3 regions of the Streptomyces sp. NBC_00057 genome follow, and region 2 is predicted to be linked to each of the others. Evidence: riboswitches for the same ligand, from Rfam matches in the RefSeq annotation. Region 2 holds a riboswitch; each other region holds the start of a gene.
The links. A riboswitch is a leader RNA that binds a small molecule or an ion and turns the genes downstream of it on or off. The one in region 2 is predicted to bind thiamine pyrophosphate.
Positions count from the first base shown of each region.

Region 1 (3,204 bases), 2.1 Mb from region 2:
ATTGCTCTGTGATGCTTCTACTGATCTTCATCGAGCAGAACTTCGGGCCGCACATCGAGCAGAAGTGCGCCGTCTTCGCCGGCTCGGCCGGAAGCGTCTCGTCGTGGAACTCCCGAGCCGTGACCGGGTCGAGAGCCAGATTGAACTGGTCCTCCCAGCGGAATTCGAAACGGGCGTCGGAGAGCGCGTCGTCCCAGTCCTGCGCCCCCGAGTGCCCCTTGGCAAGGTCCGCCGCATGGGCCGCGATCTTGTACGTGATGACGCCGGTCTTCACATCGTCCCGGTTGGGCAGTCCGAGGTGCTCCTTGGGCGTGACGTAGCAGAGCATCGCCGTGCCCCACCATGCGATCATCGCCGCACCGATGCCCGAGGTGATGTGGTCGTACGCCGGGGCGACATCGGTGGTCAGCGGTCCGAGCGTGTAGAAGGGCGCCTCCTCGCAGATCTCCTGCTGGAGGTCGATGTTCTCCTTGATCTTGTGCATCGGGACATGGCCCGGGCCCTCGATCATGGTCTGAACGCCGAACCGCTTGGCGATCGTGTTCAGCTCACCGAGCGTGCGCAGTTCGGCGAACTGGGCCTCGTCGTTGGCGTCGGCGATCGATCCGGGGCGCAGCCCGTCGCCCAGCGAGTACGTCACGTCGTAGGTGGCGAGGATCTCGCAGAGCTCCTCGAAGTGCTCGTACAGGAACGATTCCTTGTGGTGCGCGAGGCACCACGCTGCCATGATCGAGCCGCCGCGGGAGACGATGCCGGTCTTGCGGCGGGCGGTCAGCGGGACGTACGGCAGGCGCACGCCGGCGTGGACCGTCATGTAGTCGACGCCTTGCTCGGCCTGTTCGATGACGGTGTCCTTGTAGATCTCCCAGGTCAGCTCCTCGGCCCGGCCGTCGACCTTTTCGAGGGCCTGGTAGAGGGGAACGGTGCCGATCGGCACGGGGGAGTTGCGCAGAACCCACTCACGGGTGGTGTGAATGTTGCGGCCGGTGGAAAGGTCCATGACCGTGTCGGCGCCCCAGCGCGTCGCCCATGTCATCTTCTCCACCTCCTCCTCGATGGAGGACGTCACCGCGGAGTTGCCGATGTTGGCATTGACCTTCACCAGAAACCGCTTGCCGATGATCATCGGCTCGATCTCGGGGTGGTTGACGTTGGCCGGCAGCACGGCCCGGCCCGCGGAGATCTCCTCGCGCACCACCTCGGGTTCGACGTTCTCCCGGATCGCCACGTACTCCATCTCCGGGGTGATCTCGCCCCGGCGGGCGTACACGAGCTGGGTCACCGGCTGCCCGTCCCGGCTGCGGCGGGGCAGGCGCGGGCGGCCGGGGAAGACCGCGTCGAGGTTGCGCAGCCCGCCACGCGGCGAGGTGTGCTTGAGCCCGTCGTCCTCGGGGCGGGCGGGGCGGCCCGGGTACTCCTCGGTGTCGCCGCGCGCCGTGATCCAGTTCTCCCGCAGCGGTGCGAGCCCGCGACGGACATCGGTCTCGGTGGAGGGATCGGTGTACGGGCCCGACGTGTCGTACAGCGTCACGTCCTTGCCGTTGGTGAGGTGCACCTGACGGACCGGCACCCGGAGGTCCGGGCGTGAACCCTGGACGTACCCCTTGTGCCAGCCGATGGACTTCCCGGCCTCGTCGCTCTGGTTCGAGGCAGGCGTGCGTGCATCCGATGTGGTCATGAGACCTACTCCCTACGCCGGCATTACCCGGTAACAGGTTCGGCGGTCGGCGCAGCCTCTCCCGTACAGATGTACGGATATCAGCGCCCTCTCAGCCCGGTGCTCCGAGCTCCCGCGTGTGCAAAGGTTCCTCCACGCTAGCGCCCTGTCCGGCGTAATGAACAGACGGCCCTTCTCTTCTTGCGATGATCGGCCGGTGACGTCCCCCCATACCGACCCCGAACCGCAGGGCCATCAGCACGGCCACTCGCACAGCCATGGCCCTGCCGCGCCGGTCTCCAAACATCTGCGCAAGGTCATCGCGGCCGTACTGATCCCGTTCACCACCGCGGTCGTCGTCGGCCTGGTGGTGCTCTGGCCGGGCGGCGCGCCCCCGCACGAGCGGACCGGCGTCGGCTTCGACCGGCAGACCCAGCAGGGAAAGGTGGTGAATATCGACAAGGTGGACTGCAAGGACGTGAACGCCGCCCAGACACCCACCAGCGGCGAGACCACCCCGCCGTCGGACAGCGGGCCCGGGCTGTGCGAGAAGGCCACCATCGAGGTGACGACCGGTCACGACAAGGGCCGGACCTTCGTCGAGATCGTCCAGCCGGACGCACCCCGTCAGTTGCACGAAGGGCAGGGCGTGGTCGTGGCGTACGCCCCCGACGCACCCCATGATCTGCAGTACTCGGTGACGGATGTGAACCGGAAGTTCCCGATGACGCTGCTGGCCGGGATCTTCGCCCTGGTCGTGATCGCGGTGGGCAGGATGCGTGGGGTGATGGCACTGGTCGCGCTCGCCGTGTCGTTCGCCGTGCTGACCCTGTTCATCCTCCCGGCCATCCTCCAGGGCTCGAATCCACTGCTCGTCGCGGTGGTCGGGGCAAGTGCGATCATGCTGATCGCGCTCTACATGTGCCACGGCCTGACCGCCCGCACGTCGGTCGCGGTGATCGGCACACTGATCTCACTGCTGCTGATCGGGCTGCTCGGGTCGCTCTTCATCGGCTGGGCGAGCCTGACCGGCAACACCGACGACAGCACCGGCCTCATCCACGGCCTGTACCCGCACATCGACATGAGCGGTCTGCTGCTGGCCGGTGTCATCATCGGCTCGCTCGGGGTGCTCGACGATGTGACGGTCACCCAGACATCGGCGGTCTGGGAGCTGCACCAGGCGAACCCGACGATGGGTGCTCGGGGGCTCTACCGGGCAGGGATCAGGATCGGGCGCGATCACATCGCCTCGGTCGTCAATACGCTGGTGCTCGCCTACGCGGGCGCCGCACTGCCGCTGCTGCTGCTGTTCTCGATCGCCCAGAGCAGCGTGGGGACTGTGACCAACAGCGAGCTGGTGGCGGAGGAGATCGTACGAACGCTGGTCGGTTCGATCGGACTGGTCGCCTCGGTGCCGGTGACGACGGTGCTCGCGGCGCTGGTCGTCTCCGCGGACCGCACAGGGGTCGGCGCGGAATTCGGAGCTTCGGCACCCGTACGGACCGGGAAAGGCCATCGTCGTAGGACGAAGCCTTGAACGTCTC
Region 1 is NZ_CP108256.1:4,572,960-4,576,163, forward strand. Features, by position in the region: gene thiC (phosphomethylpyrimidine synthase ThiC) at 1-1,678, opposite strand, end outside; TPP riboswitch at 1,671-1,804, opposite strand; gene OG953_RS21485 (YibE/F family protein) at 1,875-3,197, shown strand.
Region 1: another riboswitch for thiamine pyrophosphate. It lies ahead of thiC (phosphomethylpyrimidine synthase ThiC); the one in region 2 lies ahead of thiO (glycine oxidase ThiO).

Region 2 (3,204 bases):
CACGGAGAGCACCGAGCCCTGCACGGTCGGATCGAGGCGGCGCATCGCGACGGTGGTGAGCTCGGTACCGGAGGCGGTCAGGGAGCGTTCCAGCACGTCGAGGCTGGGCGCTCCGCCGGTTCCCATGATCAACCGGGAGCCGAAGGCGGTATCGCCGAGGGCGAAGAGGTCGTCGGACATGGTCAGCCTCCCTGGACCGCGGTCAGGACCTCGACGCGGTCACCGTCACCGAGTGCGGCGGTGGACCACCGGCCGCGCGGGACGACGGTCTCGTTGACGGCGGCCGCGACGCCGGAGTGCGCGGCGGTCAGGGTGGCGACAAGGGTGTCCAGGGTGGTGCCCGCGGCGAGGAGACGGACCTCGCCGTTCACGGACACGGAGAGGGGTGCGGGATCGGTCATGCGGGCTGCTCCTGACGTACGGAGACGGCGGCGGACGAGAAACGGTGCGGGGTGAAGGGGCGGGCCACCTCGGGCAGCTCGCCTGTGGTGAGGAGCTCTGCCATGACGTCACCGGTGACGGGGGTCAGCAGCACCCCGTTGCGGTGGTGGCCGGTGGCGAGGTGGAGGCCGGGCAGGGCGGTCGGGCCGAGCAGCGGGGCGTTGTCGGGGGAAGCGGGGCGCAGGCCGGCCCCGGTCTCGGTGAGCGGCAGCTCGGTGATGCCGGGCACCAGCTCGTGGGCGTCCCGCAGCAGCTCGTAGACGCCGCCCGCGGTGACGGTGGCGTCCCAGCCCATCTCCTCGCTGGTGGCGCCGACGACCAGTTCGCCGTTCTCGCGCGGTACGAGATAGACATGGCTGCCCCGGACCACGGCCCGGACCGTCCGGGTGAGGAACGGTGCGTACGCGGCGGGCACGGTCAGCCGCAGCACCTGCCCCTTCACCGGCCGGACCGGCGGCACGACCTCGTCCGGCAGCCCCGGGAGCCGGCCACTGAGGCTGCCCGCGGCGAGCACGACCTGGTCGGCGGCGAGCTCCGTACCCCCGGCGAGCACGGCTCCGGCGGCCCGGTCGCGTATCACCGTCAGGCGCTCCACCCAGCCGCGGTGGAAGACCACCCCGGCCCGCTCGCAGGCGGTCAGCAGTGCGGCGGCCAGCAGGCGGGGATCGATCTGGTGGTCGCCCTCGACCCGCAGACCGCCGCGGACGCCCGGCGCGAGCATCGGCTCCAGGCGGCGGCACTCGCGGCCGGTGAGCCACTCCGACTCCAGGCCCGAACGCTGCTGCAGGGCGTGAAGGTCCCGCAGATGGGCACGGTCGTCGGAGTCCAGCGCGACGGCCAGGGTGCCGCAGGCGCGGAAGCCGGTCTCCTGTCCGCTCGCCGCCTCCAGCTCGGCCGCGAAGGCCGGATAGCGGGCGGCCGAGGCGACATTGAGGCCCAGCAGCATCTGTTCGCCGTAGTGGAGTTCGGTGACGGCGGCCAGCATGCCGGCCGCCACCCGGGCGGCTCCGCCACCCGGTTCGGGATCGACGACCGCGGTGCGCAGTCCGCGTTGCGCGGCCCGCCAGGCGGTCACCAGACCGATGATCCCGCCCCCGATGACAAGGACATCGGATCCGTTCCCGTTCCGAGAAGAACGCATGGGTGCCCAACCCCTCCCTTCGCCGGCATGACCCGGATCAGGTTCGTACGGTCGAAGGCCGCTCCAGCCTCCCTCTCAGCCCGGTGCGTCCGGGCTCCCGCGAGTGTTTTACGTTGGCCACCCTAAACCGTTCCTGGGCAGTGAGCAGGAACAGGTCCTGTCCCACCGGCACGCCCCGAACGGTCTTGGGCGCACTGGTCCTCCGCTTTCGCCTCCTGGGCGGCGACGCATATCCCGTATGCGGTCCGTCCCAGGTGGGTGGAATCCCTACGACCTGGTCATGTGGGTGTGGCCAGAGGCGACGGGGAGGCCCCGAACCATTACTCCGGTGATACGGGGGCCCCGACTGCTGACGCCACACTCGGCGTCCCAGATCGCACCGCGCACATTACGCACACATGGCCGGGCATACCCACAGATCGTCACACTGTTCACCCAATCGTGCCCATGTTCGCCAAAACCGGGCGCTGGTCGAGCAGCTGTGAACCGAGTTGCAGAGCAGCGGGACGAGCACGGTCGAAGAGCTCCCCCTTTCCTGACGATTCGTCAGATGCGTAAGGTGTACTAGTGAGCGAGCAGCAGCAGTCAGAGCAGCCGGACCGGCAGGCAGGGCGCCGCGTCGTCATCGTCGGCGCGGGCATGGCCGGCGTGCAGACGGCGGTGGCCCTACGGGAACAGGGCTTCACCGGCTCCGTCGCCCTGATCGGCGCCGAACCGCACCAGCCCTACGACCGGCCCCCGCTGTCCAAGGCGGTACTGCTCGGCAAGGCCGAGGACTCCGCCTTCGACGTCGACTTCGACGCGCTGGACATCGATCTGCAGCTGGGCCGCGAAGTCACCGGTGTGCGGCCGGGCGCGCATGAGCTGGACACCCCGTCGGGACCCGTTGCATACGACGTCCTGGTGATCGCGACCGGCGCCGAACCGGTCGTCCTGCCCGGCGCCGAGGGGGTTCCCGGCGTCCATCTGCTGCGCACCCTCGACGACGCGGCACGGCTGCGGCCCGTACTCGACGGGCAGCACGGCGTCGTGGTCGTCGGCGCGGGCTGGATCGGTGCCGAGTTCGCCACCGCGGCCCGCGCCGCGGGCTGCGAGGTCACCGTCGTCGAGGCCGCCGACCGGCCCCTCGCGGGCGCGATGCCCGCCGAGGTCGCCGCCCCGATGACCGCCTGGTACGCCGAGAGCGGCGCCGAACTCCTCACCGGAGCCCGGGTCGCCCGCATCGAACCCGGCCGGGTGATCCTCGCGGACGGCCGCACGATCCCGGCCGGAGCGGTCGTCGTCGGAATCGGCGCACGGCCCGCCACGGGCTGGCTGGCCGGCTCCGGCATCGCGCTCGGCCCCGACGGATCGGTGACCGCCGACGGGACGCTGCGCACCTCGGTCCCCGATGTGTACGCGGTCGGTGACTGCGCCTCGTTCCCCTCCTTGCGGTACGGCGAACGCCTTCTCATCCACCACTGGGACAACGCACTCCAGGGCCCTCGGACCGCCGCCGCCAACATCATCGGGGCGGGGGCCGAGGACGGCCCGGCTCCGCGGACGTACGACCCTGTGCCGTACTTCTGGTCCGAGCAGTTCGACCGGTTCGTGCAGTACGCGGGCCACCACGGGAGCGCCGA
Region 2 is NZ_CP108256.1:6,658,841-6,662,044, forward strand. Features, by position in the region: gene OG953_RS31365 (thiazole synthase) at 1-180, opposite strand, end outside; gene thiS (sulfur carrier protein ThiS) at 183-401, opposite strand; gene thiO (glycine oxidase ThiO) at 398-1,582, opposite strand; TPP riboswitch at 1,579-1,693, opposite strand; gene OG953_RS31380 (NAD(P)/FAD-dependent oxidoreductase) at 2,150-3,204, shown strand, end outside.

Region 3 (3,204 bases), 3.9 Mb from region 2:
CGCCATGCTCCTGACCGCGGACGACGGGCCTCAGCGGGTGCTCACCTTCCTGCTGCTGACCGTGGTCAGCGACACGGGTGCGTACGCCGTCGGCTGGCGCTTCGGCAAGCACAAGCTCGCGCCGCGCATCAGCCCCGGAAAGACCCGCGAGGGCCTGTTCGGGGCCGTCGCCTTCGCGATGGTCGTCGGCGCGCTGTGCATGCAGTTCCTGATCGACGGCGGTTCCTGGTGGCAGGGACTGCTGCTGGGGCTCGCGGTCGCGGCCAGTGCCACTCTCGGTGACCTGGGCGAGTCGATGATCAAGCGGGACCTCGGGATCAAGGACATGGGCACGCTGCTGCCGGGCCACGGCGGCATCATGGACCGGCTGGACTCGCTGCTGCCGACCGCCCCGGTGGTCTGGCTGCTGTTGGTGCTGTTCGTGGGTTCCGGCTGATCCCCGAGTTCTACCGCCCTGACCTGGGCTTTTGCGAGTGAGGGTCCGTTGTCCACAGGGCGGCGGGCCCTCACTGTTCTGTCTGCGACACTGGATGAACCATGCCTAAGCCCGGAGAACTCACTTTCGTCGCGCCCCGCGGAGCCAAGAAGCCGCCGCGGCACCTCGCCGACCTCACGCCCGCCGAGCGCAAGGAAGCGGTCGCCGCGATCGGCGAGAAGCCGTTCCGCGCCCAGCAGCTCTCACAGCACTACTTCGCGCGGTACGCGCACGACCCGGCCGAGTGGACCAACATCCCGGCCGGTTCGCGGGACAAGCTCGCCGAGGCGATGTTCCCCGACCTGATGTCGGTGGTCCGCCACATCAGCTGTGACGACGACACCACCCGTAAGACGCTGTGGAAGCTGCACGACGGGACGCTCGTCGAGTCCGTCCTGATGCGCTACCCGGAGCGGGTGACGATGTGCATCTCGTCGCAGGCGGGATGCGGGATGAACTGCCCGTTCTGCGCCACGGGACAGGCCGGTCTCGACCGCAATCTGTCGACCGCGGAGATCGTCCACCAGATCGTGGACGGCATGCGCGCGCTGCGCGACGGGGAGGTCCCCGGTGGTCCGGCGCGGCTCTCCAACATCGTCTTCATGGGCATGGGCGAGCCGCTCGCCAACTACAACCGGGTGGTCGGCGCGATCCGTCGGCTGACCGACCCGGAGCCGGACGGGCTGGGGCTCTCGCAGCGCGGGATCACCGTCTCCACCGTGGGCCTGGTGCCCGCGATGCTCCGCTTCGCCGACGAGGGCTTCAAGTGCCGCCTCGCCGTCTCCCTGCACGCACCGGACGACGAGCTGCGCGACACGCTCGTCCCTGTGAACACGCGCTGGAAGGTGGGCGAGGTGCTGGACGCCGCGTGGGAGTACGCGGAGAAATCCGGCCGCCGCATCTCCATCGAGTACGCGCTGATCCGGGACATCAACGACCAGGCGTGGCGCGGTGACCGGCTCGGCCGACTCCTCAAGGGTAAGCGTGTGCACGTCAATCTGATCCCGCTGAACCCGACGCCGGGCTCCAAGTGGACTGCCTCGCGGCCCGAGGACGAGAAGGCGTTCGTCGAGGCGATCGCGGCACACGGAGTGCCGGTCACCGTGCGGGACACCCGCGGCCAGGAGATCGACGGGGCCTGCGGGCAGTTGGCGGCAGCCGAGCGCTGAGGCCGGAACGGCCCGTGTAGCCTGGGCCTGAAATCAACTTCATATTCCGACAGGGGAGCGCCACAGCGCTGAGAGTGCGGCACCGAGAACAGGTCGGCCGCAGACCCTCTGAACCTCGCCCGGGTCATTCCGGGTAGGAAGTTCGGTCATCAACTCATGCTGTTGCGCCCTGCCCGCTTCTCCAGGGGCAGGGCCGCGTCTCTTCCTGGCCAAAGCCCAGGAGGAATCCACAATGAGCACCACGCGCAGAACCAAGCAGCTTGCGGCGACGGCCGTCGCCGCCGCGCTCGGCGTCACGGCACTTGCCGGATGCGGGAGTTCCGGCAAGTCGGACTCCGGTTCCGGCGGCACGAAGAGCTCCGGTTCGAAGACCGTGACCCTCGTCAGCCATGACTCCTTCAACGCCTCCAAGGATGTGCTCAAGGAGTTCACCGAGGAGACCGGCTACACCGTCAAGGTGCTGAAGAGCGGCGACGCGGGTGTCGCGCTCAACCAGGAGATCCTGACCAAGGGCTCCCCGCGCGGCGATGTGTTCTTCGGCGTCGACAACACCCTGCTCTCCCGCGCTCTCGACAGCGGTCTCTTCACGCCGTACGAGGCGAAGGGCATCGACCAGGTGGCGGCCGGCACCCAACTGGACGCCGAGCACCGGGTCACCCCGATCGACACCGGCGACATCTGCATCAACTACGACAAGAAGTACTTCGCCGACAAGAAGCTCGCGCCGCCGCAGTCCTTCGACGACCTGGCGAAGCCCGAGTACAAGAACCTCCTCGTCACCGAGAACGCCGCGACCTCCTCGCCCGGCCTCGGCTTCCTCCTCGGCACCGTCGCCACCTACGGCGAGAAGGGCTACCAGGACTACTGGAAGAAGCTGAAGAGCAACGGCGTCAAGGTCGTCGACGGCTGGGAGCAGGCGTACAACGAGGAGTTCTCCGGCTCCGCGGGCGGCAAGAAGGCCAAGGCCGACCGGCCGCTCGTCGTCTCGTACGCCTCCAGCCCGCCCGTCGAGGTGCTGTATGCGAAGCCGCAGCCGGCAGAGGCCCCGACCGGGGTCGCCACCGGGACCTGCTTCCGTCAGATCGAGTTCGCGGGTCTGCTGAACGGCGCGAAGAACGAGGCCGGCGGCAAGGCCCTGCTGGACTTCCTGATCAGTAAGAAGTTCCAGGAGGACATGCCGCTCAACATGTTCGTGAACCCGGTCACCAGGAGCGCGGAACTGCCGGAACTCTTCACGAAGTTCGGCGCGACGGTGGACAAGCCGACGACCGTCGCCCCCGACAAGATCTCCAAGAACCGTGAGCAGTGGGTCCAGTCGTGGTCCTCGCTCGTAGTGAAGTAGCGAAGACTCCCGTACGCGGAACGGACGCGGGCGGGAAGGGCGAGCATGGGGAGGGGCCGCGCGGGAAGAGGCCGCGCGCCCGCTCCGGGCACGCGAACTCGGCGCGCGCAAAGGCGTGGCGCGCGAGCGCGGTGCGGCTCGGCCTGATGGCCGTGCCCGTCGCGTTCTTCGCGCTGTTCTTCGCCTACCCCGTCGCCGCGATCGTCGGCCGCGGGCTG
Region 3 is NZ_CP108256.1:2,722,758-2,725,961, reverse strand. Features, by position in the region: gene OG953_RS12585 (phosphatidate cytidylyltransferase) at 1-436, shown strand, start outside; gene rlmN (23S rRNA (adenine(2503)-C(2))-methyltransferase RlmN) at 538-1,644, shown strand; TPP riboswitch at 1,686-1,802, shown strand; gene OG953_RS12575 (thiamine ABC transporter substrate binding subunit) at 1,877-2,986, shown strand; gene OG953_RS12570 (ABC transporter permease) at 3,133-3,204, shown strand, end outside.
Region 3: another riboswitch for thiamine pyrophosphate. It lies ahead of OG953_RS12575 (thiamine ABC transporter substrate binding subunit); the one in region 2 lies ahead of thiO (glycine oxidase ThiO).